Regions from separate parts of the Chelativorans sp. M5D2P16 genome, predicted to be linked through region 2. Evidence: riboswitches for the same ligand, from Rfam matches in the RefSeq annotation. Region 2 holds a riboswitch; the other holds the start of a gene.

The links. A riboswitch is a leader RNA that binds a small molecule or an ion and turns the genes downstream of it on or off. The one in region 2 is predicted to bind cobalamin.
Region 1: another riboswitch for cobalamin. It lies ahead of SIN08_RS01985 (ABC transporter substrate-binding protein); the one in region 2 lies ahead of SIN08_RS01125 (DUF1636 family protein).

The regions. Positions count from the first base shown of each region.
Region 1 covers NZ_JAXQNM010000003.1:233,832-248,950, forward strand. The annotation lists gene SIN08_RS01945 (tetratricopeptide repeat protein) at 1-888, opposite strand, end outside; gene SIN08_RS01950 (AraC family transcriptional regulator) at 995-2,014, shown strand; gene SIN08_RS01955 (RES family NAD+ phosphorylase) at 2,051-2,764, opposite strand; gene SIN08_RS01960 (MbcA/ParS/Xre antitoxin family protein) at 2,761-3,174, opposite strand; gene SIN08_RS01965 (sigma-54 dependent transcriptional regulator) at 3,325-4,671, opposite strand; gene SIN08_RS01970 (sensor histidine kinase) at 4,668-6,569, opposite strand; gene SIN08_RS01975 (Rrf2 family transcriptional regulator) at 6,928-7,434, opposite strand; gene SIN08_RS01980 (NAD(P)/FAD-dependent oxidoreductase) at 7,760-8,689, shown strand; cobalamin riboswitch at 8,751-8,990, shown strand; gene SIN08_RS01985 (ABC transporter substrate-binding protein) at 9,141-10,196, shown strand; gene SIN08_RS01990 (iron ABC transporter permease) at 10,220-11,221, shown strand; gene SIN08_RS01995 (ABC transporter ATP-binding protein) at 11,218-12,045, shown strand; gene SIN08_RS02000 (EAL domain-containing protein) at 12,247-15,090, shown strand.
Region 2 covers NZ_JAXQNM010000003.1:52,919-68,037, reverse strand. The annotation lists gene SIN08_RS01130 (GIY-YIG nuclease family protein) at 109-396, opposite strand; cobalamin riboswitch at 502-714, shown strand; gene SIN08_RS01125 (DUF1636 family protein) at 752-1,189, shown strand; gene cobW (cobalamin biosynthesis protein CobW) at 1,186-2,223, shown strand; gene cobN (cobaltochelatase subunit CobN) at 2,228-5,842, shown strand; gene cobG (precorrin-3B synthase) at 5,839-7,104, shown strand; gene SIN08_RS01105 (precorrin-8X methylmutase) at 7,101-7,736, shown strand; partial or broken gene SIN08_RS01100 (precorrin-2 C(20)-methyltransferase) at 7,733-8,452, shown strand; gene SIN08_RS01095 (precorrin-3B C(17)-methyltransferase) at 8,632-9,396, shown strand; gene SIN08_RS01090 (cobalt-precorrin-6A reductase) at 9,360-10,130, opposite strand; gene cbiE (precorrin-6y C5,15-methyltransferase (decarboxylating) subunit CbiE) at 10,132-11,373, shown strand; gene SIN08_RS01080 (cobalamin biosynthesis protein) at 11,370-12,056, shown strand; gene cobM (precorrin-4 C(11)-methyltransferase) at 12,053-12,817, shown strand; gene cobA (uroporphyrinogen-III C-methyltransferase) at 12,814-13,620, shown strand; gene SIN08_RS01065 (cobyrinate a,c-diamide synthase) at 13,617-14,930, shown strand; gene cobS (adenosylcobinamide-GDP ribazoletransferase) at 14,946-15,119, shown strand, end outside.

The DNA of each region.
Region 1 (15,119 bases), 180 kb from region 2:
TGCGGCGAGCTCGTGCCAGCGTGCGCCGACATCGTGGCCGGCGGCATGCAGCCGCCACAGAAGCGCCGACGCGTCGACCATGTCCAAGGCGACGGTGCTACGGTCCCGGCGGATGGGACCGTCATAGAGCGCGAACACCTCCTCCACCTGACCCAGATCGAGGTGGCAGAGCGAGCGATGCCACCAGTTGTGCACCTTGAAGAAGTTGTCATCGCCGGACCAGTGCGGTTCACGGGCGATCATCCAGCCGATGCCGTCTTCGGCGCGCCCCTGCATCTCCATGACGTGGGCGACGGCATGGTGCGCCCAGCAGTCGAGCGGCTGCAGGTCGACCGCCTGGCGGCCGGCATCCTCGGCGCGCACGTAGTCGCCCGCCTCCTCCAGCCCGAAGGCATACATACCAAGGACAATGGAATAACCCGGCGTGTCCGGCGACCATTTCGGCAGCACGCGGGCGACGCGGTCGCGCAGATCCCGGGAACTGGCGCGGTAGAAATCCATCAGATGGCCGGACTGAAGGGCGACCATATCGCGCGGGTAAAGCATGTTATGGCGATCGAGCGCTTCGGCCGCCGCGGTCCACCGGCCGGCGAGGAGAAGATCGAGCGCGGCCAGATGCGATGCCTCGCGATCGGAGAGCTTCAGTCGTTTCGTCCCGGCGACGATCTTCTTTGCGGCTTTGGTGGCCTCGGGCTCCGTCGCCAAGCCGAGCAGATGCGCCTTGAGAATATGCGCCATGGTAAAATCGGGCGATATCCCGATCGCCCGGTCCACGAGGGCGATCGGGTCTCCGCGATAGATGTTGAAAGCGTCCACGGCGGCGTCGAACAGCTCCGCGGCCTCGGCCGGGGCGCCGGACAAGGCATTGCCTTGACGGTCTGAAATCATCGTTGGTCTCCTCCATGAGGTCTGGAAAACGTTGTCGCGGCTGCGGGCGGCCTTTCGGCTCCCGAAGCGGCGGGTTTGCTGCTAGACTGTTCTCCGGGCACGGATAATGACCGAGGCGCCGGAACTCTTGACCGCGGCGCCGCTTCGCCAGGGGAGAACCGTGATGGACGCGCTGCTCGACATGTTGGGCACGATGCGTCTTTCGGGCGGCATTTTCCTCGATGCCGAGTTCACCGCGCCGTGGTGCATCACGGCCAAGGTCGGACCGGAGGACTGCACGCCGTTCACCCCCGAGCCGCGCCACATCATCGCCTATCACTATGTCACCGAAGGACATCTTGTTTTGAAGGTGGGTGACCGGCCGGCGGTCTCCGTCGACGCCGGAGAGATCGTCGTCCTGCCGCGCAACGACGATCACCTGATGGGAAGCGCCCTGAACCTCAAGCCGGTGAACGCCGATCACCTCATCCAACCGGCACCCGACGGCACGCTCGCGCGGATCGTTTATGGCGGCGGCGGCGCGCGGACCCGCATCCTGTGCGGCTTCCTGGGCAGCACCCTCCCTCAGACAGCGCTTACGGCGATGCTGCCCAGCGTTTTGACGCTGAAGGCCGCCGAGGGACCCGCGGGCGACTGGATCGAGAGTTCCTTTCGCTTCGCAGCGCGCGAACTGGCACAGGACAACGCCCGTTCGCGCACGCTGCTTGCAAAGCTCGCCGAGCTTCTGTTCATGGAGGCTGTGCGCCGCTATTTCGCCGCACAGCCGCCGGGCGTGAATGTCTGGGCGGCGGCGGTGCGGGATCCGGTGGTCGGGCGGGCGCTGGCGCTCCTCCACGGACAACTCGCACGGCGCTGGACGACGGAGGCGCTGGCGCGGGAACTGGCCTGCTCCCGCTCCGCTTTCGCCGAGCGCTTCACGCGCGCCATCGGCGACCCCCCGATGCGCTATCTCGCCCGACTGCGCTTCGAGCGGGCCTCCACGCAATTGCGTGACACCTCCGCACCGATCGCACAGATCGCCTACGACGTCGGTTATGAATCCGAGGCCGCCTTCACACGCGCCTTCAGGCGAGCCTTCGGCACACCGCCGGCCGCCTGGCGGCGCGAGCACATGGCGCGCCCATGATGGGGCGGCGAACCCGCGCTATGACGCCCGGCAACGTCAGATGACCCGGAAGACCTCGTGTCTGCCGGCGTCGCGGTAGAAATCGACGCGGTTGCCGTTCCAGTGGTAGTCGATGTGCCGGCTCTGCCTGGGGTTGGCTGCGCAGTCGGGATAGAAGAGCCCTGCGCACGCGCCGCCTTCATGCCGCACGCTTGGATAGACGATCCCGTCGGAGCCGACGCGGTGAAGCGCGGCGCCCAGTTCCTGGCCGGCCCGGTAATCGTTTGCGTCGAGGACGGCTTTCCAGCGCGCTTCGTCGCCGCGCAGGTCGTGCAATCGGGTGTCGATGTCGAGGAGGATTTCGCGAAACTGCGATGTCCAGCCGGGCGCCTCGCCGGTTCGGACCATGAAGCGCTCGTGGTGATGGATGGTTTCGAAGAGCGCCGTTTCGAACGTGCGCCCCGCGTAAAGCACGCCGAAATGTCCGGCGCTGAATCGGCTCGGCCGGTCGGGACTGACATGGGTGAAGGGCGCCATCAGCCAGGTCGCACCGGGGCCGGCGACACGCCGCTCGGGCGGCACCAGGTCGAGATTGCCGACCGATTCCATCAGCCGCGGATTGGTCTTCTGCTCGGCCGAAAGGATGAGCGGCCAGTCGGCCGGGTCGGCGATATCCTCGAACAGGTCGATGGGCGGGAAGACGCTGCGGATGATCCGCACCGCGCTATCCCAGGAGATATGCGAGACAGGCGGAAGCGCGGCTTCGCTCACCAGCCGCCCCGCTCGGCGTCGAGATAGCGGCGTACCCGCATCAGATCGGTCAGCTCGCCCTCCAGCATGACCTCCAGTGCGGAGCGCCCGCCGAACGCGGCGTTCGGTTTGCCGACCCAGTCATAGGCGCGCTGCGGCTCGCGGAAGATGATGCGCAGCGCCTTGTGGATGCCCATGAGGTTGGAAAGACGCGCCTTGCCGTCACGGTCGATGCGGCCGATCTCGCCCGCCTTCCAGCGCCGGTAGGTGCGCGCCGGCAGGTCGAGCAGCACGCCGGCCTGTTCGTCTGTCAGGCCCCATCGCCCGAACAGGTTGACCACGGCGCGGAACATCGCCGCCGCCTCGGCGTCGGTGATCGGCGCCGGCCTGAAATCGCGGGCGACGGTATCGATTGGCTGTAACAGCGACATTGCGGTCTCCTTGCCTTCCAAAGATAGGTCGTGGACGGCCATTTGGCAAGGTTTAGATGATATAAGGCCAAATGTTTCGGCCAAGCCCAAGAGTTCGGGAGGCTCTGGCGCTATACACCTCAGCGCGCCGCGCCCGTCTGCACGCGCCGGCTAACCGCCCTCCCCCCGGTGGTCGTGCCGGTGGAGCCCATGGCGCTGCATCTTCTCGTAGAGCGTCTTGCGCGAGATGCCGAGGGCCTCGTAGACCGCTTTCAGGCTACCGCCATGGGCCTGCAGGGCGCCGGCGATCACGCTCCGCTCGAAGGCGGCCACGCGTTCGGCAAGGCCGCCGTCCGCATCTCCCTGCCCGGCCGCCTCGTTGTCGATGCCGAGCCCAAGCACGTAGCGGTCGGCGGCGTTGCGCAATTCACGCACATTGCCGGGCCACTCGCGCCGGGCGATATCGGCCACGATGCCCGGTGGCACCTCCACCTCGTCGAGCCGGTAGCGCGCGGCCGCCTCGCGCACGAGCTGGAGGAAAAGCAGCGGCACGTCCTCGCGGCGTGCCGCGAGCGGCGGCAGGCGCAGCGTGACAACGTTGAGGCGGTAGAGAAGGTCGGCACGGAAGCGGCCCGCCGCGGCCTCCGCCTCGAGGTCCGATTTCGAGGCGGCGACGAAGCGCACGTCGAGCGGCACGGTCTCGTTGGAGCCGAGCCGCGTGATCGCCCGCTCCTGGATGACGCGCAAGAGCTTCGCCTGGAGATCGAGCGGCATGGAGCCGATCTCGTCGAGAAGCACGGTGCCGCCGCGTGCATGCTCGAACTTGCCGTAGCGGGCGCGCATGGCGCCCGGGAAGGCACCCGCCTCGTGGCCGAAAAGCTCGCTCTCGATCAGCGTCTCGGGAAGTGCCGCGCAATCGATGGCCACGAACGGCCTTTCGGCGCGCGGGCTGGCGTCGTGCATGGCGCGGGCGGCCACCTCCTTGCCCGTGCCGGTCTCGCCGATGATCAGCACGTCGGCATCCGTCGCGGCCACCGCGCGCAGGCGGTGGCGCAGGTCGACCATCAGCGGGCTGCGGCCGGGCAGCCGCGCCTCCACGTCGTCGCGCTTGCCGGCGGCGGCCCGCAGGCGGCGGTTTTCCAGAATGAGCGAGCGGCGGTCGAGGGCGCGCGCGGCGATGTCGCCGAGGTGCTGGGCATTGAAGGGCTTCTCGATGAAATCGTAGGCGCCTTCCCGCATCGCCTTGACGGCGAGCTGCACGTCGCCGTGGCCGGTGATCAGGATCACCGGGATATCGGCGTCGATCTCGCGGATGCGGCTCATCAGCGTCATACCGTCGATGCCGGGCATGCGGATATCGGTGATGACGATGCCGTTGAAGCCGCAGCCGACCCGCTCCAGGGCGCGCTCGGCCCCGTCGAGACCCGTCACGGAAAAGCCAGCGAGGTCGAGCGATTGCGCGGCCGAGCGGCGCAGCTCCTCCTCGTCGTCGACGAGCAATATCTGCCCCGCACTCATTCGGCGGCCTCGCGGGCGGCGACCTCGGCCCTGTGCAGCGCGACGGTGAAGACCGCGCCGCCCTCGGGATGTTCGGCAAGCGCGAGGGTGCCGTCGAAATCCTTCACGATGTTGTAGGAGATTGACAGGCCGAGACCCAGCCCCTTGCCCACGCCCTTGGTCGTGAAGAAGGGATCGAAGATGCGCTCGCGAATGGCCTCCGGCACGCTCGGCCCGTTGTCGCGCACCGTGATCAGCACCTCCTCGCCCTTCGCGCGGGCCGTCAGGGCGACGATCCTTTCGGGCTGGCCCTCCACCGCGTCGACGGCGTTGGAGAGGAGATTGACGAGCACCTGCTGCAGGCGCACGGGCCCGGCGCGGGCCGCCAGCGGCTCCGGGCCGAGATCGACGGCGACCTTCACCCGCGCCGCCTTCAGCCGCCCTTCCAGAAGCTCCAGCGCGTCGCCGACCACCTCGCCGACCGCCACAGGGCCGAGCTTCTGGTTCGGCTTGCGGGCGAAATTGCGCAGGTGGCGGCTGATCGCCGCCATACGGTCGGTCAGACCCGAGATCCGCATCACATTGTCGCGCGCCTCGGCAAGGCGGCTGCGCTCGATCAGGATGGCGGCGTTGTCGGCATAGGTCTTCACCGCGCCGAGCGGCTGATTGAACTCGTGGCTGAGAGCCGCCGACATCTGGCCGAGCGCGGCGAGCTTGCCGGCCTGCACGAGATCGGCCTGGGTCTGGCGCAGCCGGTTTTCGGCATCGCGCCGCTCCGCCACCTCTTTTTCCAGCCGGCGGTTGACGAGCGCCAGATCGGCGGTCCGCTCCTCGACGCGCCGTTCGAGCTGCTCCTGCGCCTGGCGCTGGAAGGCGATGCGCTCGTGCAGCCGGGCGCGGCGCTGGAAGAAGATGAAGGCGGCGAGTGCGGCAAGCCCGAGCAGAAGCAGCGCGGCAACCACGCTGGTGAGCGCCTGGGCGCGCACGGAGGCGGTCTCCAGGAGCACGCGCACCGTCCAGCCGGCTTCCGGCATGACCTCCGCGCGCACCAGGTATTCCCGCTCCCGCCCGCCGGCCGAGACGGTCATCAGGTCGTGGCCGGCCTCGGTGGCGGCGGTGAAGGGAAACGGGCGCAGCCTGGTATCGGCATAGCGGCGCGACGCCTCGGTGCGCGCAAGCCGCGCGGGGGTGAGCGGCAGAAGGCCGGTGTAGAGCCATTCCGGCCGGCCGGTCATGAAGACGATGCCCTCCGGGTCGGTGACGACGATCTCGTGGTCGCCGCCGCGCCAGGAGGCCTCGATCGGCTCGATGTCGATCTTGAAGACGACCACGCCGCGCACCGCGCCATCGACCATCACGGGCGCGGAGAAATAATAGCCGCGCTTGAGCGATGTCGTGCCGAGCGCGAAGAAGCGCCCGCGCCGCCCCTCCATGGCCTCCTGGAAATAGGGCCGGTAGCTGAAATTCTCGCCGACGAAACTCGTCTCCCGGTCATGGTTGCTGGCCGCGATCGTCTCACCGTCGGGTTGCATGACGTAGATGTCGGAGGATTCCAGAAGGGCGTTGATTTCCTTCAGATAAGCGTTGCCCTGTGCACGCAGGCCGGGGGAGGCCGGGTCGCGCAGCAGCGCCTTGATCTGGGCGTGGTCGGCGATCAGCGCCGGCAGCGCCTCGTAGCGGTTGAGTTGGCCGCGCAGCGCCGCCACGGCCAGGCGCAGCGTGGTATCGCCGCGCGCGGCGGCCTGGTCGAGATAGGTGCTGGTGGCGAAGGCCCCGCCCTTCACGGCAATCAGTGCGCCGGCAAGCACCACGAGCAGCGCCGCGACCGGCAGCCGCCAGCCGCGCGCCGTCTTCCTCCAGCCGTCCTGGCCGGCCGTCGTTCCTTGGCGGCAACCGGCCGCGTCGCCGCGCTCGGTCATGTCGCGTCCTTCCCGAAAGGGGTGAAACCGGGGCGCAATGTGCCGCCAAGGCAGGGCCGACGCAAGCCGCAACGGCTGACCTTCCCTTTAAGACCGGGTCTCCCCGAATTTCTCAGGGAGATTGGAGGAGCGGGAGCCCGGAGCGCACAAGCGCGCCGGCAATTCGCAAACCGTGGCGACTGGCAACAACGGTAGCGTCGGCGTTATCTCCCCCTTGGCGGGGGAGAAAGCGGTTCTTGGGTTTAGCGAAGCTAAGCCTTAGAAATCGCCAGAGAGGGGGCTCCCGCTCCTCCGAAGCAGGAGACGAGTAATGGACATTATGCGGCTGACGGGCCGCCGGTCCAGCTCGGACGGCCTCTCAAGCCCCGTTCATCGGCGCTGGCGAACACCTGCCGTGCTGAGGGTCGTGCGCGCCGCAGCTCGTCCCCCACTCCGCGGCGCGATCTCCCAGCCGCGTGACGAAATCGTCAGCCAGATCGGCGACCGTGATCGACGCGAAGCGCTTGAGCAGAAGCGCCTCGGCATCGTTCAGCGCTGTCTCGAGCCGGGCGTCGACCGCCTGCTCAACGAGGCACTCGGGGTGATCGACCGACGGGCCGATGGCGAAGAGTGGCGGCCTGCCGATGGCTTTGTAGACGTCCAGCAGGGTGATTGCCTCGAGCCCGCAGGCAAGCTCCCAGCCGCCGCCATGCCCCTTCTCGGAGGTGACGTAGCCCTTGTCACGCAGGCCTGCCATCATGCGCCGCACGACCACCGGATTGGTCCCGAGCATGCCCGAGATGGTCTCGGAGGTGGCACGCTTGCAGTGGCGGTCCATGTGGATCAGCACATGGAGCATCCTGGACAGGCGGCTGTCGCGTCGCATCGGTCGGTCCTTCCTTCGGTGATCTCTCGAGAGCGGGTCCTGTTGAACGAACACGCTTCAGGCGCCTCATCCCGCAAGCCGGAGCCCAACGGAGGGTATCCGGGATCCGTTCGTGACTCTTCCGCGCTCCGGAATGGGTCCCCGACAAAGCTTCGCTTTTCCGGAGGACGCCCGGCATGGGACCGCGATTCCTCGTACCGGATCATCCCAACGAAACGCATTCCCTCCTATCAGACACGCGCTCACGTAACAAGTGATGTTTTCTGTGTTGACGAGCGCTGTCCGTTATGCAACTTGAAAAGATACATTACATGGAGATGAGCGAATGTCCTTCGAAGTGATCATCGTCGGCGGCAGCTTCGCCGGCCAGTCGGCGGCCCTGCAGCTGGCGCGGGCGCGCCGCCGCGTCCTGCTGGTCGACAAGAAAGAGCCGCGCAACCGGTTCGCGCGGTCCTCCCACGGCTTCCTCGGCCAGGACGGCGAAGCACCCGCCGCCATCATGGCGAAAGCCACCCGGCAGCTCTCCGCCTATCCGACCGTCGTCCAGGTCGAGGGCGAAGCGGTCACCGCGCGCCGTGAAGACCATACCTTTCGCGTCAGGCTGGCCGACGGCCGCGAGGAACTTGGCGCACGCCTCATCCTCGCGGTCGGTGTGCGCGACACCCTGCCGGCGGTCGACGGGCTGGAGGAGCGCTGGGGCGTCTCGGTCCTGCACTGCCCCTATTGCCACGGCTACGAATTGGGCGGAGGTCCGATCGGCGTGCTGGCGAGCGGACCGAACGCAGTCCATCAGGCAACGCTGGTTCCCGACTGGGGGCCCACCACCCTGTTCACGCAAGGGGTCTTCGAACCCGATGCGGAACAGGAAGCGCTCCTCACCGAGCGCGGCGCCGCGATCGAGCGCACGCCGATCGTCGAACTCCTCGGCACGGCACCGGCGCTTCAAGCGGTCCGCCTCGCCGACGGCCGGACAGTGGAACTGGCGGGCCTGTTCGTCGCTCCGAAGACCGCCCTCTCCAGCGATCTGGGCGCCCAGCTCGGCTGCGCCTTCGAGGATGGGCCGACCGGTCCCTTCATCCGCGTCGACGGCAGGCAGCGCACCAGCGTGCCGGGCGTTCTTGCAGCCGGCGATGCCGCCAGCGCCATGACGAACGCCACGCTCGCCGCCGCTTCCGGAGCAATGGCCGGTTTCGGCGCGCACCAGTCGCTGATCTTCGGCGAGCCGGCGCAACGGCCTTCCAGCGCGGCTGCGTAAAAGAACAATGAATATCGAAGGCGGTTTCTGCCGGCCATCTTGACGTCCGGTGCATTCCCCATTCTAACTGGGCATCGACGGTTCCCGGCGGTGAAAGCCGCCGGGATTAAAAGGGAACACGGTGAGGAAGACCCGCAAGGGGCCGAATCCGTGGCTGCCCCCGCAACTGTGAGCGGATGCCGATCATCCTCGTGACGCGCAGCGATCGCGCGTCATGCCACTGTGCCGGCCGGCACGGGAAGGCAGATGAGAGGCCGTTGGTCCGTGAGCCAGGAGACCTGCCGTCAAGGAAGTCCACGATCACGAGCGGGGAAGCTCGGAAAGGATACCATGACGACACGCCAGACCTGATTTCCCGGACCAATCGACCACGATCCGCTACGCCGTCCCGGCGGTAGCGGACGTTCCATGCGAGCCGCACGCCGCCTCCGGCGCCAGGGCCCGTGCCGCCATGCTTCCTTTCCGGAGGACCAGACACTTGTACAGCCGCACTCTCCGTTTCCTTCTCGCCGCCGCTGCCACCACCCTCTTCGCAGCCACCCCCAAGGCTGCGTTCGCGCAGCAGACGCACTATCCGCTGACGCTCACCAACTGCGGCCAGGAGATAACCTTCGAGCAGGCGCCCGAGCGCGTCGTTTCGGTCGGCCAGAGTTCGACCGAGATCCTCTATCTTCTCGGACTTGCCGACAAGGTCGTCGGGACGGCGCTCTGGCTCGGCCCCGTTCTCGAGGAGTTCGAGGCGGTGAACGCCGAGATCCCGCGGCTCGCCGACAATGCGCCAAGCTTCGAAAGCGTGCTCTCGGCCAAGCCCGCCCTCGTCACCACGCAGTTCGAGTCGCAGATCGGCCCGAAGGGCGTTGTGGCGACGACCGCGCAGTTCGCCGACCTCGGCATTCCCGTCTACACCGCGCCCGCCGACTGCATCGGCAAGGACAATTCGACCGGCGGTGACGGCCTGCGCACCGAGACCTTCGCGATGGACCTGATCTACCGGGAGATCGACGACCTCGCCCGCATCTTCGACGTCAAGGAGCGCGGCGAGGCGCTGATCGCCGATCTGAAGGCACGCGAGGCGGCGGCGAAGGAGAAGATCGCCACGCTCACCGGCGACATCTCGGCCGTCTTCTGGTTCTCCAGCGCCGAACTTCAGACCGACCCCTATGTCGCCGGCCGCCGCGGCGCGCCCGCCTACATCATGTCGACACTCGGGATCCGCAACGTGATCGACAGCGCGGAAGAGTGGCCGACCATCGGCTGGGAGACCATCGCCAGGGCCGACCCGACGGTCATCGTCGCGGGCGAGATGGACCGGCGGCGCTATCCCGCCGACGATCTCGCAGTGAAGCTGGAATTCCTCAGGACCGATCCGGTGACCAGCCTCATGCCGGCGGTCAGGGAGGACCGGATCGTGATCATGGACGCGCAGGCGATGAACCCGACCATCCGCACCATCGAGGGGATCGAGATTCTGGCCGAGGGCCTTGCGCAGGTGGGTCTGGCCAAGTGAGAACCGCATCCGCACCGGTTCGCCTGCTCGCGGGCGGTACGCTCGCCGCTGTTACCCTGACCGGGGCGGTGGCGCTCGGCGCCGCCGTCGGCGAAACGTCCATTCCGGTCGAGACCGTTCTGAAGACCGTGGCGAACCGCCTCTGGGCGGCGGGCTATGCACTCGATCCCATCGACGAGGGCATCATCTGGAACTATCGCATCGCGCGTGCGCTGGTCGCCGCCTGTTGCGGCGCTTCGCTCGCGCTTTGCGGCGCCGTGCTCCAGTCGCTGCTCAGGAACGCGCTCGCCGACCCCTATATCCTCGGCATCTCCGCGGGCGCTTCGAGCGGCGCGGTGGCCGTGGCGATCCTGGGGCTCGGTTCCGGTTTTCTGACGCTGTCGCTCGGCGCCTTCGCCGGCGCGCTGATCGCCTTCGGCCTCGTCGCGCTCCTGGCCCTCGGAGCCGGCAGGGGGCCGGCGGCCATCATTCTTGCCGGGGTCGCCGGCTCCCAGCTCTTCAACGCGCTCACCTCCTTCATCGTCACCAAATCCGCCACGGCGGACCAGGCGCGCGGGATCATGTTCTGGCTCCTGGGCAACCTTTCCGGCGTGCGCTGGCCGGATGTCTGGCTCGCCGTCCCCGTGGCACTCGCCGGATTCGTCCTGTGCCAGGGGCACGCGCGGGCGCTCGACGCCTTCGCCTTCGGAACGCAATCCGCCGCCTCGCTCGGCGTGCCGGTGAAACGCGTCTATGCGGCGCTGATCGCGGCCGCGGCCTTCATGACGGCGACGATGGTGAGCATCGTCGGCTCGATCGGCTTTGTCGGGCTGGTCATCCCCCATGCGGCGCGGCTGCTGGTGGGCGTGCGCCATGGCGTGCTGCTGCCGGCCTCCGCCTTGATCGGCGCGGCCTTCATGGTCGCCGCAGACATCCTGTCGCGCACGATTATACCGGGGCAGGTGCTTCCCATCGGCGTCATGACGGCACTGGTCGGGGCGCCCGCCTTCGCGATGATCCTCATCCACCGGCCGGTGGCACGATGAGGCTCGCCGCGCATGATCTTACCTGGCGGGCCGGGCGGCGGACCATCGTCGACCGTGTCTCGCTCGAAGTCGAACCGGGCGAGTTTCTCGGCCTCGTCGGCCCGAACGGGTCGGGCAAGACGAGCCTGCTGGCCATGCTCGCCGGCCTTCGCCCGCCGACCTCGGGCAAGGTCATGCTTGAGGGGACGCCGCTCGCCCGCATCTCGCGCCGCGACCTCGCCCGCCGCATTGCCCTCGTCGAGCAGCAGGCCGAGACCGGCGAGCGCCTGACCGCCCGGCAGGCCGTGGAGCTCGGGCGCACGCCGCATCTGAGCGCGCTTTCCCCCTGGTCGCGGCGAGACGGCGCGATCGTCGACGAGACGATGGCGGCGGTGGGGATGAGCGCGTTCTCCACCCGCTCGTGGCAGACCCTTTCGGGCGGCGAACGCCAGCGCCTCCACATCGCCCGCGCGCTCGCCCAGGAGCCGCGCATCCTCATCCTCGACGAACCGACGAACCACCTCGACATCGAGCACCAGATCGGCCTTCTCGACCTGGTGCGCGCGCAGGACCTGACGGTGATCGCCGCGCTCCACGACCTCAACCACGCGGCGATGTTCTGCGACCGCGTCGCCGTGATGCAGGCGGGCAGCCTCGTCGCGCTCGGTCGTCCCGCCGAAATCCTCACCAGCCGGCGCCTCGCCGAGGTGTTCAAGGTGCGCGCCGACGTCGAGACCGATGCCGCCGGCGGCTGCTTCATCCGCTACGCCCGGCCGGCGGCCCCTTCCGGCCGGGCGACCGTGGAAGCCGCAGCGCGAGCGGAAGCTGTCCGGGACGTCCTCTAAAGGCCGTGCTTTTTACGGCGGACCGGCAACGCTACTGAGTCGGTCCGCACCACCTTCCTGCGCGCCGCGCAAAGGCCTCCGCCAGGGGGAATTTCGGTAATCCCCGTCTTCGTTATGTAAAATGATTGTTTACAGCGCATTATCCGCGCTGGCACTCTGGTACGACTGGGCGGGCCTTCGCTTCCGGTGTCGAAGAAGAAAATGACAACAGGGACTTCCAGGAACCGGCAAGGATCTCCAGGACAGCTCGGCGCTCTGGAGAAACGGTTCCGCGACGTCTTCGACCATATTCCACACATGCTGTGGATCGGCAGGCCCGGCCAGCCGGCGATGCTCTGCAACAAGGCCTGGTGCGATTTCGTCGGCGTCTCGCGGGAGACCGGCCCTTCGGACGCCTGGCTCCTGAACGTGCATCCGGATGACCGCGACCAGGTAAGCCATGCGTGGGAGACGGCCGTTTCCGAACGGCGATCCTATGAGAGCGAGCATCGGCTCGCACACCGTGCCGGCGGTCATCGCTGGGTCCTCGCCCGCGGCGTCCCGCAAAGGGATAACGACGATCGCCACCAATACTGGTTGGGCACCACGACCGACATCGATCCGCTGAAAACGGCCGAGCACGATCTCGCACTGCATGCCGAGCGCTACCGCGCCCTCCACCTGACGAGCGCGATGGTGCTGTGGATCGCCACGCCGGATGGCCGGGTGATCGAGGAATGGGGCTGGGCGAACCTCTCCGCGCAAGACCCGGGCGAGTTCCACGGATGGGGCTGGCTCGACGCCGTGCATCCGGACGATCGCGACAGGATCGTCGCCTCCTGGGAGCGGGCGCGCAGCGATGTACGCTCCTATGGAGCGGAATTTCGCGTACGCACGCCTGCGGGTGATTACCGCTGGGTGGAGGCCAGGGCCGTGCCCCTGCGCGATGCCGAGGGCCGCATCAGCGAATGGGTCGGCAAGCTTTCCGACATTCACGACCGCAAGCAATGGGAGCGCTCTCTTCGGGCAAGCGAGGAGCGCCTTCGGCTTGCCGTCGAGAGCACCGCGCTCGGCATCTGGGACGTCGACCTCGTGACCGGCGAGCGCCAGTGGAACGACCGGGCGCGCGACATTCTCGGCATCGCCCACGGCGCGCCGATCACCCGCGACACCTTCCCCGCCCACGTGCACCCCGACGACCGCGAGGACGTCGAGCGGCGTTTCTTCCTGGAAAGCCCCGCCGACGGCTCCGTCTACAGCGGCGAGTATCGCATCATTCGCGCCGATACCGGCGAGGAACGCTGGGTCGCCGCCACCGGCCGAAGCTTCGTGGACGCAAGCGGGACCCACATCCGCAAGATCGGCACCATACGCGACATCACGAGACGGAAACGAACCTACAGCGCGCTGGAATCGAGCGAGCGCCGGCTTCGGCTGGCGCTGCAGGCGGCAAAGATGATCGCCTGGGAGCAGGACCTGACCACCGGCTTCGTCACCCGCAGCGAGAATGCCGAAGCCCTCCTCGGAATCGGCTCCGCCCCGCTGGAGGACTTTCTCGCGCGTGTTCATCCCGAGGATCGCCGCCTGCGGCTCGATTTCCTCACCGCGGGGGGGAGCAACGAGACGGTGCAGATCCGTTACCGAGGCCCCGACGACCGGCGCCTGTGGCTGGCGGTGCGCGGCGAACATGCCGGCCCCTCCCAACTCGTCGGCGTGACGTTCGACATCACCGCCCAGAAGGACGCCGAGGAGGAAGTGTTGCGCATGGCCCGGGAGGACAGCCTCACGGGTCTTTCCAATCGCGACACGTTCCAGGCACTGCTCGAGCGAAGCTGCGCCCGCGCCAGGGCGGAGGGGTCGGCGTTCAGCCTGCTTCTCGTCGATCTCGATCACTTCAAGGACGTCAACGACACCCTCGGACACGATGCCGGCGACCGCATGCTGAAGGAAGCCGCCGCGCGGATGGTCGGCACGATCCGCAAGCGGGGCATTGTCGCGCGCTTCGGAGGCGACGAGTTCGCCGTGCTCATGCACGGGGTGGATGCTTCCGCGGCCTCCGATTGCGCCAGGACGATGCTCGATGCCCTGCGCCAGCCGGTCGTCATCTGGGGGCGCACCTTCTCCACGAAAGCCAGCATCGGCATTGCCCTGTTCCCCGGCGACGGCGACGATGCGAAGGATCTTCTCAAGAGCGCCGACATCGCGCTCTACAGGGCCAAGGATGAGGGCCGGAACCGCTTTGCCCTTTACGAGCCGAACTTGCGCAGGAAGGTTGAGGAGCGCATCGCCCTTCTTGACGACGTGCGCCGCGGCCTGGACAGCGGCGAGATCGTGCCTCATTACCAGCCGAAGGTTTCGCTGGTCACCGGCAGGATCGCCGGGTTCGAGGTGCTCGCCCGCTGGCAGCATCGACGGAAGGGCCTTCTGACGCCGGCCGATTTCGGCCTGGTTTTCGACGATCCCGACCTGGCCCGGGCCATCGGCGGGCACATGCTGGACATCGTCACCGGCGACCTGCGCACGTGGCTGGACCAGGACCTTGCCCCCGGCCGGGTGGCGATCAACATCAGCCCGTCGGAATTTCACGATGCCGATCTTGCCGGCGCCTTCCTGGAGAAGCTCGCCGAACGCGGCATCCCGCCCGAGACCGTCGAGGTGGAGATTACGGAAGCCGTCTTCCTGGACGAGTTGTCCGCCAACCCGTCGGCGGTCCTCGACACCCTCCACGAGGCCGGCGTTTCGATCGCACTCGATGACTTCGGGACCGGCTACGCCTCCTTGAGCCACCTCAAGCACTTTCCCATCGACCACATCAAGATCGACAGGAGTTTCGTTCGCGAGCTCGAGCGGGATGGAGACGACGAGGCGATCGTATCGGCCGTGATCCACCTCGCCCACCGCATGAAGATGCAGGTCACCGCGGAGGGCGTCGAGACGCGGAGCCAGGCCGCAAGGCTCAGGCAACTGGGATGCGACACCGCCCAGGGCTTCCTCTACGGGCGCGCGATGCCCGCCGGCGAGGCGGGCGAATTCCTCGCGCGCTTCGACGCCGGCACGCCGGGGTAGGCGGCATTGCCGGGCGATTTCCGGTTGCC
Region 2 (15,119 bases):
CCGGGGCGCCCGCCATCACCGCCTCGCCGAACCCAGCATCCGCCTGCGCCTCTCAATGGGTCCCGGCTCTCCCGCTGGTCGGCCGGGATGACGCGGTGGGGTGGTTCGCTATCCGTTCAGTGTCTCGTAGAGATCGTCCCATTGCGGGTTCACGGATTCGATCAGTTCGAGTTTCCATTTCCGGCGCCATCTCTTGATGCGCTTCTCGTCTTCGATCGCGTCGCGGATGTCATGATAGTCGCGATACCACACCAGCCGCTTCACGCCGTACTTTACGGTGAAACCACCAGTGATGCCCTCGCGATGCTCCCAAATTCTCTGCTCGAGATCACTGGTAACTCCCGTATAGAGCGTGCCGTTTTTGCGCGATGCGAGAATGTAGACATACCCTCCCATGCATCTGACCAGAGCATAAGAACCAGGCGAGCTCAACGAGAAGTTACATTCGCAGAGATGACCCGGTATGTGAGCGCAATCGCGTTGACAGCGCCGTCGTGCCGGCTCTAAATGGCCGCCGACGGTTCTCGCGTCCCTTCCGGACGGGAGCTAAGAGGGAATGCGGTGCGCCTTCGGGCAATTCCGCAGCTGTCCCCGCAACTGTAAGCGGAGAGCCCTTCGCCACAAGGCCACTGAAAGCCCGGCCGGGCATTCGGGAAGGCGGCGGAAGGCGGTGATCCGTGAGCCAGGAGACCTGCCGTCGTGATTGTGAACGCCTACCGCCCGGCGGGTGACCCGGGCAAAGGATGCGACTTTGAAAAGCGACTTTCCAGAACCGGCGGATTCTTCTTCCACCAGCGATTTCTGCGAACCGGACCCGCTCGAGGCGGTGACCGTCGTCGTGTGCAGCTCGTGCCGGCGTCCGGGAGATGGCGACGATGTGCCCCGCCCGGGCAGCCGGCTTGCCAGGGAGGCGGCCCGGGCTGGCGCGGAAGGCGGTGTGCGCGTGCGGCAGGTGGCCTGCCTCGGCAACTGCAAGCGCGGCCTTTCCGCGGCGATCCTGCGCGAGGGGTGCTGGTCCTATGTCTTCGGCGAGTTGCAGCCGGGCAGCGGCGAAGACCTGATCGCGGGTGCGGCGCTGTTCGCCCGCTCCGAGGACGGCTTCATGCCCTTTCGCGGCCGGCCCCAGGCGCTCAAGCGGGGGCTTATCGCACGCATTCCCACCTATGACAGCCTGAAGGAGATTCCATGACCGCCGCTCTCCAACGCGTGCCCTGCACGGTGATCACCGGTTTTCTGGGCGCCGGTAAGACGACGCTGATCCGCAACGTGCTGGAACAGGCAGGCGGGCGCCGGATCGCCGTGCTCGTCAATGAGTTCGGCGATATCGGCATCGACGGCGAGATCCTGCGCAATTGCGGGCTCGAGGGGTGCACGGACGACGATGTGCTGGAACTGGCCAATGGCTGCATCTGCTGCACCGTGGCCGACGACTTCGCGCCGGCACTCGACAGGATCCTCTCACTCGAACCGAGGGTGGACCACATCCTGATCGAGACATCGGGGCTGGCGCTGCCGAAGCCCCTGGTACAGGCCTTCAACTGGCCGGGGATCAAGAGCCGCGTGACGGTCGACAGCGTGGTGGCGGTGGTCGACGGGCCGGCGCTGGCCGGCGGCCAGGTGGCGGCCGACATGGAGGCGCTCGCCGCGCAGCGGGTGGCCGACGAATCGCTCGACCACGACGATCCCATCGAGGAGGTCTTCGACGACCAGGTAGCCTGCGCCGATCTCATCATCCTCTCCAAGGCCGATCTTCTGAATGAAGGCGACCTCGCCAGCGCCGAAGGCCGCATGAACGGCCATGTCCGCGCCGGCACCAAGATCGTGCCCGGCATGAACGGCAAGGTCGATGTGGGCGTGCTGCTCGGTCTCGGGCTCGCGGTCGAGAACGACATCGAGAACCGCAAGTCGCATCATGACGGCGCCGACGATCACGAGCACGACGATTTCGACACATTCGTACTCGACCTGCCGGCAGTGGCGAGCCCCGAGGCGCTGGCCCGCAAGGTGGCGGCGGCGGCCGAAGCGGAGAACGTTCTGCGGCTCAAAGGTTTCGCCCATGTGGAGGGCAAGCCGATGCGGCTCCTGGTCCAGGCCGTCGGTCCGCGCGTGACGCATCATTACGACCGCCCCTGGAAGGCGGACGAGGCACGCGGCACGCGTCTTGTCGTCATCGGCCTCAAGGGCCTCGACCGGACGGCGGTCGAGAAGCTCCTGGCGGCATGAAACGATGCACATCCTCGCCACCAGCTCCGCCTCGCTCGACGACCTGATCGAGCCGGTCGACCTTCGCCAGAGCCCGGCGGAGATGGTGGCGCTGTCCTTTACCGACAGCGACCTTTCGGGCATTGCCGCGGCCTGGAAGGCAGACGAAAAAGCGCTGCCTTCGCTGAGGCTCGCCCCCTTGCGCGAGCTGCGCCATCCCATGTCGGTGGATCTCTGGGTCGACAGCGTGGCGGCCCATGCGCGCGTCGTGGTCGCCCGCATCCTCGGCGGCCATGACTGGTGGCGCTACGGTTGCGACCGCCTCGCCGCCATGGCGCGCGAGAAAGGGATCGCGCTGGCGCTCCTGCCCGGTGAGGGTGGGGAACGGGACGAGCGCCTGGCGACGCTCTCGACCGTGTCCGAAAACAGCTATGCGGCGCTGCTCGCCTGCTTTCACGAGGGTGGGCCTGAGAACATCGGTCTTGCCGTCCGCCACATGGCGCGGCTCGCCGGCCGCGAAGTGGAAACGGGTGAACCGCGCCCATTGGCAAGAGCCGGATGTTACGCGCCGGGGGCAGGCGTAGTGGGAGTGGAGTATTTTGCTCGACGTGTTTTGCCGGCCCCCTCTCTTGCAAATTCTAGGGACTTGGGCGTTGCCCAAGCCCAAGAATTTGCTTTCTCCCCCGCCAAGGGGGAGAGGGACCCCTCGCGGCTCCGTTCCTCCACATTTCCGGCATCTGAGAGTGGCAGCGGCGTTGAAGCCGGCGCCTATTTCCCCCTTGGCGGGGGAGATAGCGATTTCAACGTCTTAGCTGGAGCGAAGCGGAAGCTAAGTGTTAGAAATCGCAAGAGAGAGAGCCAAGCCGCATCCCAAGCTCAGGGCACCAGCCCCGTCGTACCCATCATCTTCTACCGTTCGATGCTTCTGGCCAGCGACGTCGCACCCATCGATGCTCTGACAAAGGCGCTGGAGGAGCGGGGCATACGCGCCGTGCCCATCTTCGTCGCCACCCTGCGCGACGACACCGCCCGGCAGCTTCTCGACGAGACGGTGAAGGCTTTGCAGACCGCCGCCCTCATCACCGCCACCGCCTTCGCCAGCAGCATGGAGGGCGAGGGCGAGGCGCTGTTCGACCGGCTTGGCCTGCCTGTCTTCCAGGTGGCCGTCGCCACCACGCGGCGCAAGGCGTGGGAGAAAGGCGACCGTGGCCTCGCGCCGGCCGATCTCGCCATGCATGTCGTGCTGCCGGAACTCGACGGGCGCATCATGGCCGGCGCCATCTCCTTCAAGGAGCCGCAGGAGACCGACCCCGCCCTTGCCGTCGGCCTGCAGGTGAACCGGCCCGAGCCGGACCGGGTGGAACAGGTGGCCGACCGCATCGCCGCCAACCTCAAGCTGCAGGCGACGCCGCGCGCGGCGCGCAAGCTCGCCATCATCCTGCCGGACTATCCGGCCGCCACCGGGCGCGCCGGCTATGCCGTGGGCCTCGACGTGCCGCAAAGCGCCATCGAGATGCTGCGCGACCTGAAGGCGGAGGGCTATCAAGTCGAGGATATCCCCGAAACGCCGCGCGATCTGATGCGCCTTCTGGAACGGGAGGGCGATTCCCTCTCCGGGCAAGACTACGCCGCGGCCTTTGCAAACCTGCCGGTGGAGGTGCGCGAGTCCGTGCAAGCCGCATGGGGTGTGCCCGAGGAAGACCTGATCGACGGCGCCTTCCGCTTCCGTGCCGCCCGCTTTGGCAATGTCACCATCTGCTTCGCGCCGGACCGCGGCCGCGCGGCCGACCGCCGGGTGGACTATCACGATCCCTTCCTGCCGCCCCGGCATCATCTCGTCGCCTTCGGCGTATGGCTGCGGGCAGCGCTCGGCTGTCACGCACTCGTGCATCTCGGCGCCCATGGCACGCTGGAATGGCTGCCCGGCAAGGCGGTGGCGCTGAGCCGCACCTGCTTCCCGGAGATCGTCGCCGGGCCGCTGCCGGTCGTGTACCCCTTCATCGTCAGCAATCCCGGCGAGGCCGCCCAGGCCAAGCGCCGGATTGCCGCCGTCACGCTCGGCCATCTCACGCCGCCGCTCGTCGGCGCCGGACTTTCCGAAGAGCAGCAGGAACTCGAGCGACTGGTGGACGAGTTCGCCCAGGCCGACGGTCTTGACCGGCGCCGCCGCGACCGGCTGGCGAAGCTGATTGTCGAGACGGCGGGGGAAAGCGGGCTTGCTCGCGAAGCAGGGGTGTCGGAGAGCGACGATCCGGAAGAAGCCCTGCTCAGGATCGATGCCTGGCTGTGCGACCTCAAGGATTTCGCCATCAAGGACGGCCTGCATGTCTATGGCCGCGCGGAGGACGGTGCCGAGCCCCTGCGGCGGGAAAGTGCCGAACGCGAGCGCACGGCCTTCATCGCCGCGCTCGACGGAAAGCGCGTGCCGCCGGGCCCCTCGGGCGCGCCGGCACGCGGGCGCACCGACGTGTTGCCGACCGGCCGCAATCTTTTCACCGCCGACCCGCGCACCCTGCCGACACCGACTTCCGTGGCGCTCGGCGAGGCTGCGGCCGAGGAGATCGTACGCGCCTATCTGCAGGAACATGGCGACTATCCGCGCGCGCTCGTGCTCGACCTCTGGGGCAGCGCGTCCTTGCGCACCGGTGGCGAGGAGATCGCTCAAGGGTTGGCGCTTATGGGTTGCCGCCCGCAATGGGACAGGGCGACCGGCCGCGTCACGGGTATCGAAGTGCTGCCGCCGGCCGCGATCGGCCGGCCGCGCATCGACGTCACCTGGCGGATTTCCGGCCTGTTCCGCGACATGTTCCCCGTGCAGATCGCGCTCATCGACGCCGCCGTGGCCGCCGTGGCCGCCCGCGAGGAGGCGGAGGACGAGAACCCGCTGGCTCTGGCCGCAAAACGCGAGGGCAGGGCGCCGGCGCGCATCTTCGGCTCGGCGCCCGGCACCTATGGCGCGGGCATCGAGGAGCGCCTGTCGCACGGCGACTGGGACGAGCGCGCCGAGCTCGGCCAGGCTTATCTCGACGCCGCCTCGCATGCCTTCGGCGGCGCGGAAGGGGAGGGGCGTTCTGTGCCGGGCGCCTTTGCCGAGCGTGTCGCCGGCGCCGATCTCCTTGTCCATGCGGGCGACGATCCCGGCCGTGACCTTCTCGAGGGCACCGCCGACGTCGCCTTCATCGGCGGCTTCTCGGCGGCCGTCGCCGCACTCGGGGGCAAGGCGGATCTCGTCGTGCTCGACACCACCGATCCCGCCCGCCCGCGTGCCCGTTCACTCGCGGCGGCGGTCACCCGCGCCGTCCGCGCCCGCGCGCTCAATCCGCGTTTCATCGAAGGGCAGATGCGCCACGGGCCGCGCGGGGCGGCGGAGTTCGCCGAGACCGTGGACCGGCTGGTGGGCTTTGCCGAGACGACCGAGGCTATTTCCCCCGCGCTGATCGAGGCCGTGCATAAGGCCTATCTGGAGGACGCGCACCTGCGCGACTTCATGCTGCGGGAAAACCCGGCGGCACTGCGCGCCGTGGCCGAGCGCTTCGCCGATGCGCGCCGCCGCGGGCTGTGGCATCCGCTGCGCAATTCCGTCGACAACGACCTTGCCGCGCTGATCTCCGAGGCGCGGGCGGAGGAGGAAGCGGCATGAGCAGCCGGCGCGGCGCCTGTCCCACCCTGCTGGAGCCGATGCAGACCGGCGACGGCCTGCTCGCGCGCCTGACGCCGGTGGCCGGGCTCTCCGGCCGCCAACTTGCCGGGCTCGCCCGCGCGGCGGCATGCTTCGGCAACGGCATTGTCGAGATCACCGCACGCGGCAGCTTGCAGGTGAGGGGGCTGACGCTGGAAAGCACCGGCGGGTTGGCCGCGCAGGTGGATGCGCTCGGTATCGCCGTACGCTCCGGATTGCCGGTCGAGACAAACCCGCTTGCCGGGCTCGACAGGGACGAGGCGGCCGACCCGCGTGAACGCGCGCGCGAGATCCGCGAGCGCGCCGAAGCACTCGGGCTCGCGTCACGGCTGGGGCCGAAGGTCTCCGTGACGGTGGATGGCGGCGGCGTGCTTGGCCTTGGCGGAATAATCGCTGATGTAAAGCTGGAGGCGGTGGCAGGAGAAGAGTTGGCTGAAAGGGCGAAGGGGCGCGGCATCTGCGCAGAAAGCGCCATCACCTGGCTCCTCCGTGTCGGCGGCTCATCGTCCACCGCCCGTGTGCTCGGCCGCTTTTCGCAAAGCGAGGCGGCGGAGATCACGCTGCGTGTTCTTGCCGCTGTCGCCGAGCACGGCCCGACCGCCCGCGCCCGCGATGTTTCCGATGCCGAACTGGCCGCGATCACCGGCCGCGTGCCCACGCCAGCGACCGGCCGATCAGAGCCGTGCCTGCCGGTCGGCCGTTTCCACCTCGCCGGCGGCGGGCAGGCGCGCGGCTTCGCGCTGGCCTATGGCCAGATCGACAGCGGCGCTCTTGCCCGCTTTGCCGAAAGCATTGGCGAAAACCGCGAAAACCGCCTCGCGCCGGGGCGCGGCCTGCTCGTTCTCGGCCTTTCAGGAAATGAGGACGAGGTGCTGTTGACGGATGCGGAGGAGGCCGGTCTCGTCGTCGACGGCGCCGACCCGCGTCTCTTTATCGCCACCTGCGCGGGCCGCCCCGCCTGCGCCTCGGCCCATCTCGCCACGAAGCGCCTGGCCGATCGGCTGGTGGCGCGGCGGCCGGATCTGCCGCGGCAAAACCCGGTCCACATCTCCGGCTGCGCGAAACAGTGTGCCCGGCCGTCCGGTCCCGCTGTGACGCTGCTGGGCGCCGAAGACGGCCACCAGATAATGCACGACGGCGCAGACCGCGCGCCGGACCTCGAGGCGCTGCTCGAAGAACTGGCCGAAGACGATCGCGCCTCCATGCAAGGGCAAAATTCATGAGCATCCATTCCGACTATATCCGCGACGGCACCGCCATCTACGAGAAATCCTTTGCTATCATCCGGGCGGAAGCGGACCTGTCGCGCTTCGCCCAGGGGGAAGCGGATGTGGCGGTCCGCATGATCCATGCCTGCGGCATGGTGGAGGCGGCGCGGGATTTCGTCTTCTCGGCCGGCTTCGTGGAGGCCGCGCGGGCGGCCCTCGCAAAGGGCGCCCCGATCTTCTGCGATGCCGAGATGGTGGCGCACGGCATCACGCGCGCGCGGCTGCCGGCCGGAAACGACGTGGTCTGCACGCTGCGCGACCCGCGCACGCCGGAGCTTGCCGCAAAGATCGGCAATACGCGTTCGGCGGCGGCGCTGGAGCTGTGGCGCGACCGGCTCGAAGGCGCGGTGGTCGCCATCGGCAACGCACCGACGGCGCTCTTTCATCTTCTCGACATGCTCGAGGCCGGCGCGCCGAGGCCGGCCGCCATCATCGGCATGCCGGTGGGCTTTGTGGGTGCCGCGGAATCGAAGGAGGCACTTGCGGCTGGCGATCACGGCATCCCGTTCGCTATCGTGCGCGGGCGGCTCGGGGGCAGCGCCATGGCGGCGGCTGCGGTCAATGCGCTCGCGAGGGCTGGCCTATGAGCGGGCGGCTGATCGGCGTCGGCACCGGGCCGGGCGACCCGGAGCTCATCACGCTCAAGGCGGTCAAGGCGCTGGCGCAGGCCGACGTCGTCGCCCATTTCGCCAAGCGGGGGCGCATGTCCAATGCGCGGACGATCGTGGCGCGTTACATCCAACCCGACGTGGTGGAACTGCCGCTTCTCTATCCGGTGACGACCGAGATCCCAAAGGACGACCCGACCTATCGGCGCGCTATCGAGGCGTTCTACGAGGAGTCCGCCCGCACCGTCGCGGCGCATCTTGAGGCTGGCCGCACGGTGGCCGTTCTGAGCGAGGGCGACCCGCTCTTCTTCGGCTCCTACATGCACCTGCATGTGCGGCTCGCGGGCCGCTATCCGACCGAGGTCATCGCCGGCGTCACGGCCATGTCCGGCTGCTGGTCGGCGGTCGGCCTGCCGATCGCCCAGGGGGACGATGTGCTGTCGGTGCTGCCCGGCACGTTGCCCGAGGCGGAGCTGACAAGCCGGCTGGCGAGCGCGGACGCCGCGATCGTCATGAAGGTCGGGCGCAACCTGCCGAAGATCCGCCGCGCGCTGGCAGGCGCCGGCAAGCTGGATGAGGCGATGTTCGTCGAACGGGGCACGATGGAATCAATGGTCGCCATGCCCCTCGCCGACAAGCCGGACGACAGGGCGGCCTATTTCTCCATCGTGCTCGTGCCCGGCTGGCGAGAGCAAGACGAAGACGCCGGCGCTGCCCCCTCACCGGCCCGATTCGCGGGCCACTCCGGATCAGGTCCGGGCCAGGAAGAGCACCCTACGTCGCGGCCGGCGGCTTCTCTCCCCCACGAAGCGGGATCGGTGAGGGGGAGCAGCGCTGCAGCCGCCGCCGCCCTTGCAGAACCGAGGAACCGGCCATGACCGGCAGCCTCACCGTCATTGGTCTCGGCCCCGGCAATCCCGACCAGACGACGCCGGAAGCGCGCGCCGCGATCGAGGCGGCGAGCGATTTCTTCGGCTACGGCCCCTATCTCGACCGGCTGGAGCTTGCACCCGATCAGACGTGCCACGCCTCTGACAATCGCGAAGAGCTCTCCCGGGCCCGCGCCGCGCTCGAAATGGCGGCTTCGGGCCGCAGCGTGGCGGTCGTCTCGGGCGGCGATGCTGGTGTCTTCGCCATGGCTGCGGCGATATGCGAGGCGATTGAGCAAGATCCGATCAGCGGCCGCGAAATCGACTTTCGCGTCGTGCCGGGCATCACCGCCATGCTCGCCGTCGCCGCCCGCGCGGGCGCGCCGCTGGGACACGATTTCTGCACCGTTTCGCTCTCGGACAATCTGAAGCCCTGGGACGTGATCGAGGCGCGGCTGCGGGCAGCCGCCGGCGCCGGCTTCGTGCTCGCCTTCTACAACCCCATCAGCCGCGCCCGGCCGTGGCAGCTTGGGCGCGCTTTCGAGATCCTGCGCGAAATCCTGCCGGAGGCGACACCGGTGATCTTCGGCCGCGCCGTCGGCCGGGCCGACGAACACATGGCCGTGGCCACGCTCGGCGAAGCCCGCCCCGACCAGGCCGACATGGCGACCTGCATCATCGTCGGCTCGGCGGAGACACGCGTGATCGAACGCAAGGGCAGGGCGCCGCTCGTCTATTCTCCCCGTTCGACCGGGAGACCCGCCATATGACGGATGCGCGCCGCCGCCTCCTCGACCGTGGCAATGCCGCCCTCCGCCGGCGGCCGGGGCCGGCGCACCATGACGACGGGCAGGCCGAGCGCACGCGCCGCGGCGATCTTGCCGTAGGTGGCCTCGCCGCCGCTGTTCTTGGCCACGACGATGTCGACGCCGTTTTCTTCAAGCAGCGCCCGCTCCGCCGCCGCGTCGAAGGGCCCGCGTTCGAGGATGAAGCGCGCCCCGGCCGGCGCGTCCTCTGGCGCTACCGGATCGACGCTGCGGATGATGTAGGCGTGCTGGGAGAAGGCCGCGAAGGGCACGAGTTCCTGCCGGCCGATGGCGAGGAAGACCGTGCGCGGTGCCGCGCCGAGAAGGCGCGCGGCTTCCGCCGCGTCCGTGGCCTCGACCCAGCGGTCGCCCTCGACGGCCTGCCAGGGCGGGCGCTCCAGTTTCACGAGCGGCACTCCGGCTTCAGTCGTCGCGCGCTCGGCATTCTGCGAAATGCGGGCGGCGAACGGATGGGTGGCGTCGACCAGGATGCCGATGCCGTTCTCGCGCATGTAGCGCACCAGGCCATCGGCGCCCCCGAAGCCGCCGACGCGCACATGACCTGTCTGCGCGCGCGGGTTCGAAGTACGTCCTGCCAGGGACAGGGTGACGCTGAGGGCAGGCTCGCCGGCCAGCGCTTCGGCAAGCCGTCGCGCTTCGCCCGTGCCGCCGAGGATGAGAACGTGCCGAGGGTTCATCATGCCATCTAGAGAATGGACCCGTGCCGGCGCAACGGAGAAATGGCTCGTCATCGTCGGCATCGGCGAGGACGGCGCCGACGGGCTGAGCCCGAAAGCGCGCGATCTCATCGCGCAGGCGGAATTCGTCTTCGGCGGCCGGCGTCATTTCGATCTGGCCGGATCGCTGATCGGCGGTGAGGCGCGGCCATGGCCGGTGCCCTTCGACAGCGCCATGACCGAGGTGCTGGGCTTGCGCGGACGCAGGGTCTGCGTGCTCGCCTCGGGCGATCCCCTTCATTTCGGCGTGGGCGCCACGCTGGCGCGCCACGTGGACGCCGCCGAGATGCAGGTCGTCCCGGCACCTTCCGCCTTCAGCCTTGCCGCCGCCCGGCTCGGCTGGGCGCTCCAGGAGGTGGAGACCGTCTCGCTGCACGGCCGGGCGGTCGAGCGCATCCTGCCGCTGCTCCATCCGGGCCGGCGCGTCATCGCGCTCACCTCCGACGGCGACGGACCGAAGGCGGTTGCCGCCCTGCTTCGGCGCAACGGCTTCGGCGCCGCGCGCGTGCACATATTGGAGGCGCTGGGCGGCCCGCGCGAGAAGGTGAGCACCTTCCCCGCCGGGGAACTTGACGAGCGCGCTTTCGATCCGCTCAACGTGGTGGCGATCGAGATGCGGGAAGCTGCCGGTGCGCGCGTCCTGCCACTCGGCCCCGGCCTTGCTGACGATCTCTTCGATCATGACGGGCAGATCACCAAGCGCGAAATCCGCGCGGTCACGCTTTCCGCGCTCGCGCCGCGGCGCGGGGAGTTGCTGTGGGACATCGGGGCGGGCGCCGGCTCCGTCGCCATCGAATGGATGCTGGCGCATCCCTCCATGCGCGCGGTGGCGATCGAGCAAGACGCGGAACGGGCACGGCGCATATACGGGAACGCCGCGGAACTCGGCGTGCCGGACCTGAGGGTGGTCGAAGGCGCGGCGCCCGGCGCGCTCGAAGACCTGCCCGCACCGGATGCGATATTCGTCGGCGGCGGGGGCAGCGACGAAGGCGTGATGGATGCGGCCGTCGCGGCGCTTGCGTTCGGCGGGCGCCTGGTTGCCAATGGGGTGACGCTGGAGATGGAAGCCGTTCTCCTTCATCTCCATGCCCGCATCGGCGGCGATCTCACCCGGATCGCGCTCTCCCGCGCAGCACCCATCGGCGGGATGACCGGCTGGCGACCGGCCATGCCGGTCACCCAATGGGCCTGGAGGAAGCCATGAGGGTCGCAGGGATCGGCTGCCGCAAAGGCGTGGCCGTGGGCGACGTACTCGCGGCGGTGGAGGCGGCGCTGGCTGCGTTGTTGCAACAGCATCGGCCGACCCCCTCTCTTGTAAATTCCAAGGACTTGTGCGCTGCCCAAGCCCAGGAATTTACTTTCTCCCCCGCCAAGGGGGAGAAAGAGGCGCCGCTGCTGCGCCACAACTTGCCGGCGGTGGAGATTGATGGCCTCACTGGTGCGGGCGCCTTTCTCCCCCTTGGCGGGGGAGAAAGCGATTTCAACGGCTTAGCCGGAGCAAAGCGGAGGCTAAGTGTTAGAAATCGCAAGAGTGCGGGTTTGCCGATCCTTTCGGGAGATACGTCTCAACCCGTCGGCGGGGCAGAGGCGCCACACCCGCAAATCGACGCCCTCGCCACTGCTGCCTCAAAAGGAGACGAGCCTGGCATTGCCGGAGCGGCGGAATTTTTGGGATTACCTCTGATAACAGTTTCAGAATGCGATCTGAAGCGCGTCTCGGCCCGCTGCCTCACCCGCTCGGCCGCTTCCCTGGCCGCGACCGGCGTTCCTTCGCTCGCCGAGGCAGCCGCGCTCGCTGCAGTGGGCGAAGAGGGGCGCCTTCTGGGCCCGCGCATCGCAACAGGCAACGTCACATGCGCCATCGCGCAAGACAGGGACGACACATGACCGTACATTTCATCGGCGCCGGCCCCGGCGCGGCGGATCTCATCACCGTCAGGGGACGCGACCTGCTCGCCCGCTGCCCGGTCTGCCTCTATGCCGGCTCCATCGTGCCCGGCGAACTGCTTTCCCATTGTCCGGCGGACGCCAGGCTCGTCGACACCGCGCCGTTGTCGCTCGACGAGATCGAGGCCGAATATCTGGCCGCCCACGAGGCGGGACGCGACGTGGCCCGGCTGCATTCGGGAGACCTTTCGGTCTGGAGCGCGGTGGCCGAGCAGATCCGGCGGCTGGAGCGGCTCGGCATCGACTATACGCTCACGCCCGGCGTGCCGGCCTTCTCCGCCGCGGCAGCGTCGCTGGGGCGGGAGCTCACCATCCCGGAGGTCGCCCAGAGCCTCGTGCTGACGCGCGTTTCCGGCCGTGCCTCGAAGATGCCGGAAGGCGAGACGTTGGAAGCGTTCGGCCGCACGGGCGCCACGCTCGCCATCCACCTTGCCATCCACAAGCTCGGGGAGATCGTGGCGGAGCTTACACCTCTTTACGGGCGTGATTGCCCGGTGGTGATCGTCGCGCGTGCCACATGGCCGGACGAGCGCATCGTGCGCGGCACGCTGGCGACGATCGAGGGCGAGGTCGCACGCAGCCCGATCGAACGGACCGCGATCATCTTCGTCGGGCATGGCCTCGGGGCGGAAGGCTTTCGCGAAAGCGCGCTTTACGATGCCGCCTATCAGCGGCGCTTCAGGGGCCGGGAGGGGCTATGAGCCTTGGTGACGCGATAGCGCGGCTGGCTTACGCCCCGGCGGCCTTCGAGCCGGGCCATGTCTGGCTTGCCGGCGCAGGGCCGGGCGGGCTCGGCTGTCTGACGCTCGACGTGGTGGCCGCGCTCGGCCGGGCCGATACCGTCATCTACGATGCACTCGTCGAGCCGGATGTATTGAAGGCGGCGGCGGGCGCGGAGCGTCTTTTCGTCGGCAAGCGCGGGGGCAAGCCCTCCACTCCGCAGGACGAGATCAACCGCCTGATGGTGGAAAGAGCGCGGGCCGGCCGCCGCGTCTTGCGGCTGAAGGGCGGCGATCCGAACACTTTCGGCCGCGGCGGGGAGGAGGCGCTGGCGCTCGCGGAAGCCGGCATTCCCTTCCGCTTCCTGCCGGGCATCACCTCCGCCTTCGGGGCGCTCGCCGCGGCCGGCATTCCGGCCACGCTGCGCGGCGTCAACAAGGCCGTCATCCTTGTCACCGGCCACGCAGCGGGTACGGAAGACGATCTCGACTGGGCCGCGCTGGCAAAGACCGGTCAGCCGCTGGTGATCTACATGGGCATGCGCAACCTGGACCGGATCGCCGACGCCCTGACGGCGGGCGGGCTTGCGAAAGCCACGCCGGCCGCCGTCCTCATGGCCGCGACCACGGCCGAGGAACGGGTACTTATCGGCACGCTGGGCGATATCGCAGAAGAGGCGCGCGCCAGGGGCTTTGGCGCACCGGCGCTGATCGTCGTGGGCGAGATCGTCGGCATGCGCGAAACGCTGCACCGATTGCAAGAGGAAGGAGCATTGGCCTTATGACCACCCGTGGCCTCATCGTCGGCGCGCCGCGTTCCGGCTCCGGCAAGACCAGCGTCGCCATCGGCCTGATGCGGGCGTTGCGACGCCGGGGCCTTGTCGTCGCCGGCGCCAAGTCGGGTCCGGACTATATCGACCCCGGCTTCCACGCCGCCGCGACCGGGCGACCGGGCGTCAATCTCGACAGTTGGGCGATGGCACCCGGATTGCTGGACACCTTGCTTTCCAGACAGGCCGACGGCGCCGACGCGCTCATTGTGGAAAGCGCCATGGGGCTTTTCGACGGGGTGCGCACCGAGGACGGGCGCTCGGGTGCGGCCGCCGATCTCGCCCGGCGCCATCGGCTGCCGGCACTGCTCGTGCTCGACATTTCCGGCCAGTCGCAAACGGCGGCGGCCGTCGCCCATGGCTTCGCCACCTTCGATCCGGACGTGAAGATCGCCGGCGTGGTGCTCAACCAGGTCGCCAGTGAACGGCACGAACGGCAGGCGCGCGAGGCCATCGAGGCGGCGGGACTTGCCGTCCTCGGCGCGATCTACCGCAATCCCGACATGGCGCTTCCCGAACGGCATCTGGGTCTCGTTCAGGCGAGCGAGCACGCCGCGCTCGAAGCTTTCATCGAGCGCCTGGCGGACGTCATGGAAACATCGCTCGATCTCGACGCGATCCTGCGCGCCGCAGCCTCCCTCTCCGCCGCCGGAACGGAGGAGGGACACTTCCTGCCGCCACCCGGCCAGCGCATCGCCATCGCGCAGGATGCAGCCTTCTCCTTCGTCTACCCCCATTCGGCCCGGCACTGGCGCGAGGCGGGGGCGGAGCTCATCCCCTTCTCGCCGCTCGCCGACGAGGCGCCGGAGGCTTCCTGCGACGCCTGCTGGCTGCCGGGCGGCTACCCGGAGCTTCACGCGGGGAAGCTCGCCGCTGCCGCCGGTTTCAAGGCAGGGCTCGCCCGTTTTGCCGAGACGAAGCCGGTGCACGGCGAGTGCGGCGGCTACATGGTTCTGGGGGCCGCGCTGGAGGATGCCGACGGCGTCACCCACGCCATGACGGGCCTGCTCGGCCATGTGACGAGCTTCGCCCGGCGCAAGATCAATCTCGGCTACCGCGCGGCACGGCTTCTTTCCGACTGCCCCATCGGCCGGGCCGGCGAGACGGTGCGCGGCCACGAGTTCCACTATTCTCGGCTGACCGAGCGCGGCACGGACGAACCGCTCGCCGCGCTCGCCGATGCCTTGGGCAATGCGCTCGGGCCCTCCGGCGGCCGGCGTGGCCTGGTCACCGGCACCTATTTCCACGCTATCGCGCGGGGCTGAACCATGGAGCGCGAGATGCCCGACCGTCGAGACCTGGTCGCCGAGGCGAAGGCATGCATCGGCTTCTACACGCGTCTGCCGATTTCGGCGGAGGTCGATTCCTTCGCCGCGGCGCAATGGGCGGCCCCCGTCGCCGGCGTGGTGGTGGGGCTGGTCTCCGGCCTGGTGCTGCTCGCCGGTCTATGGGCG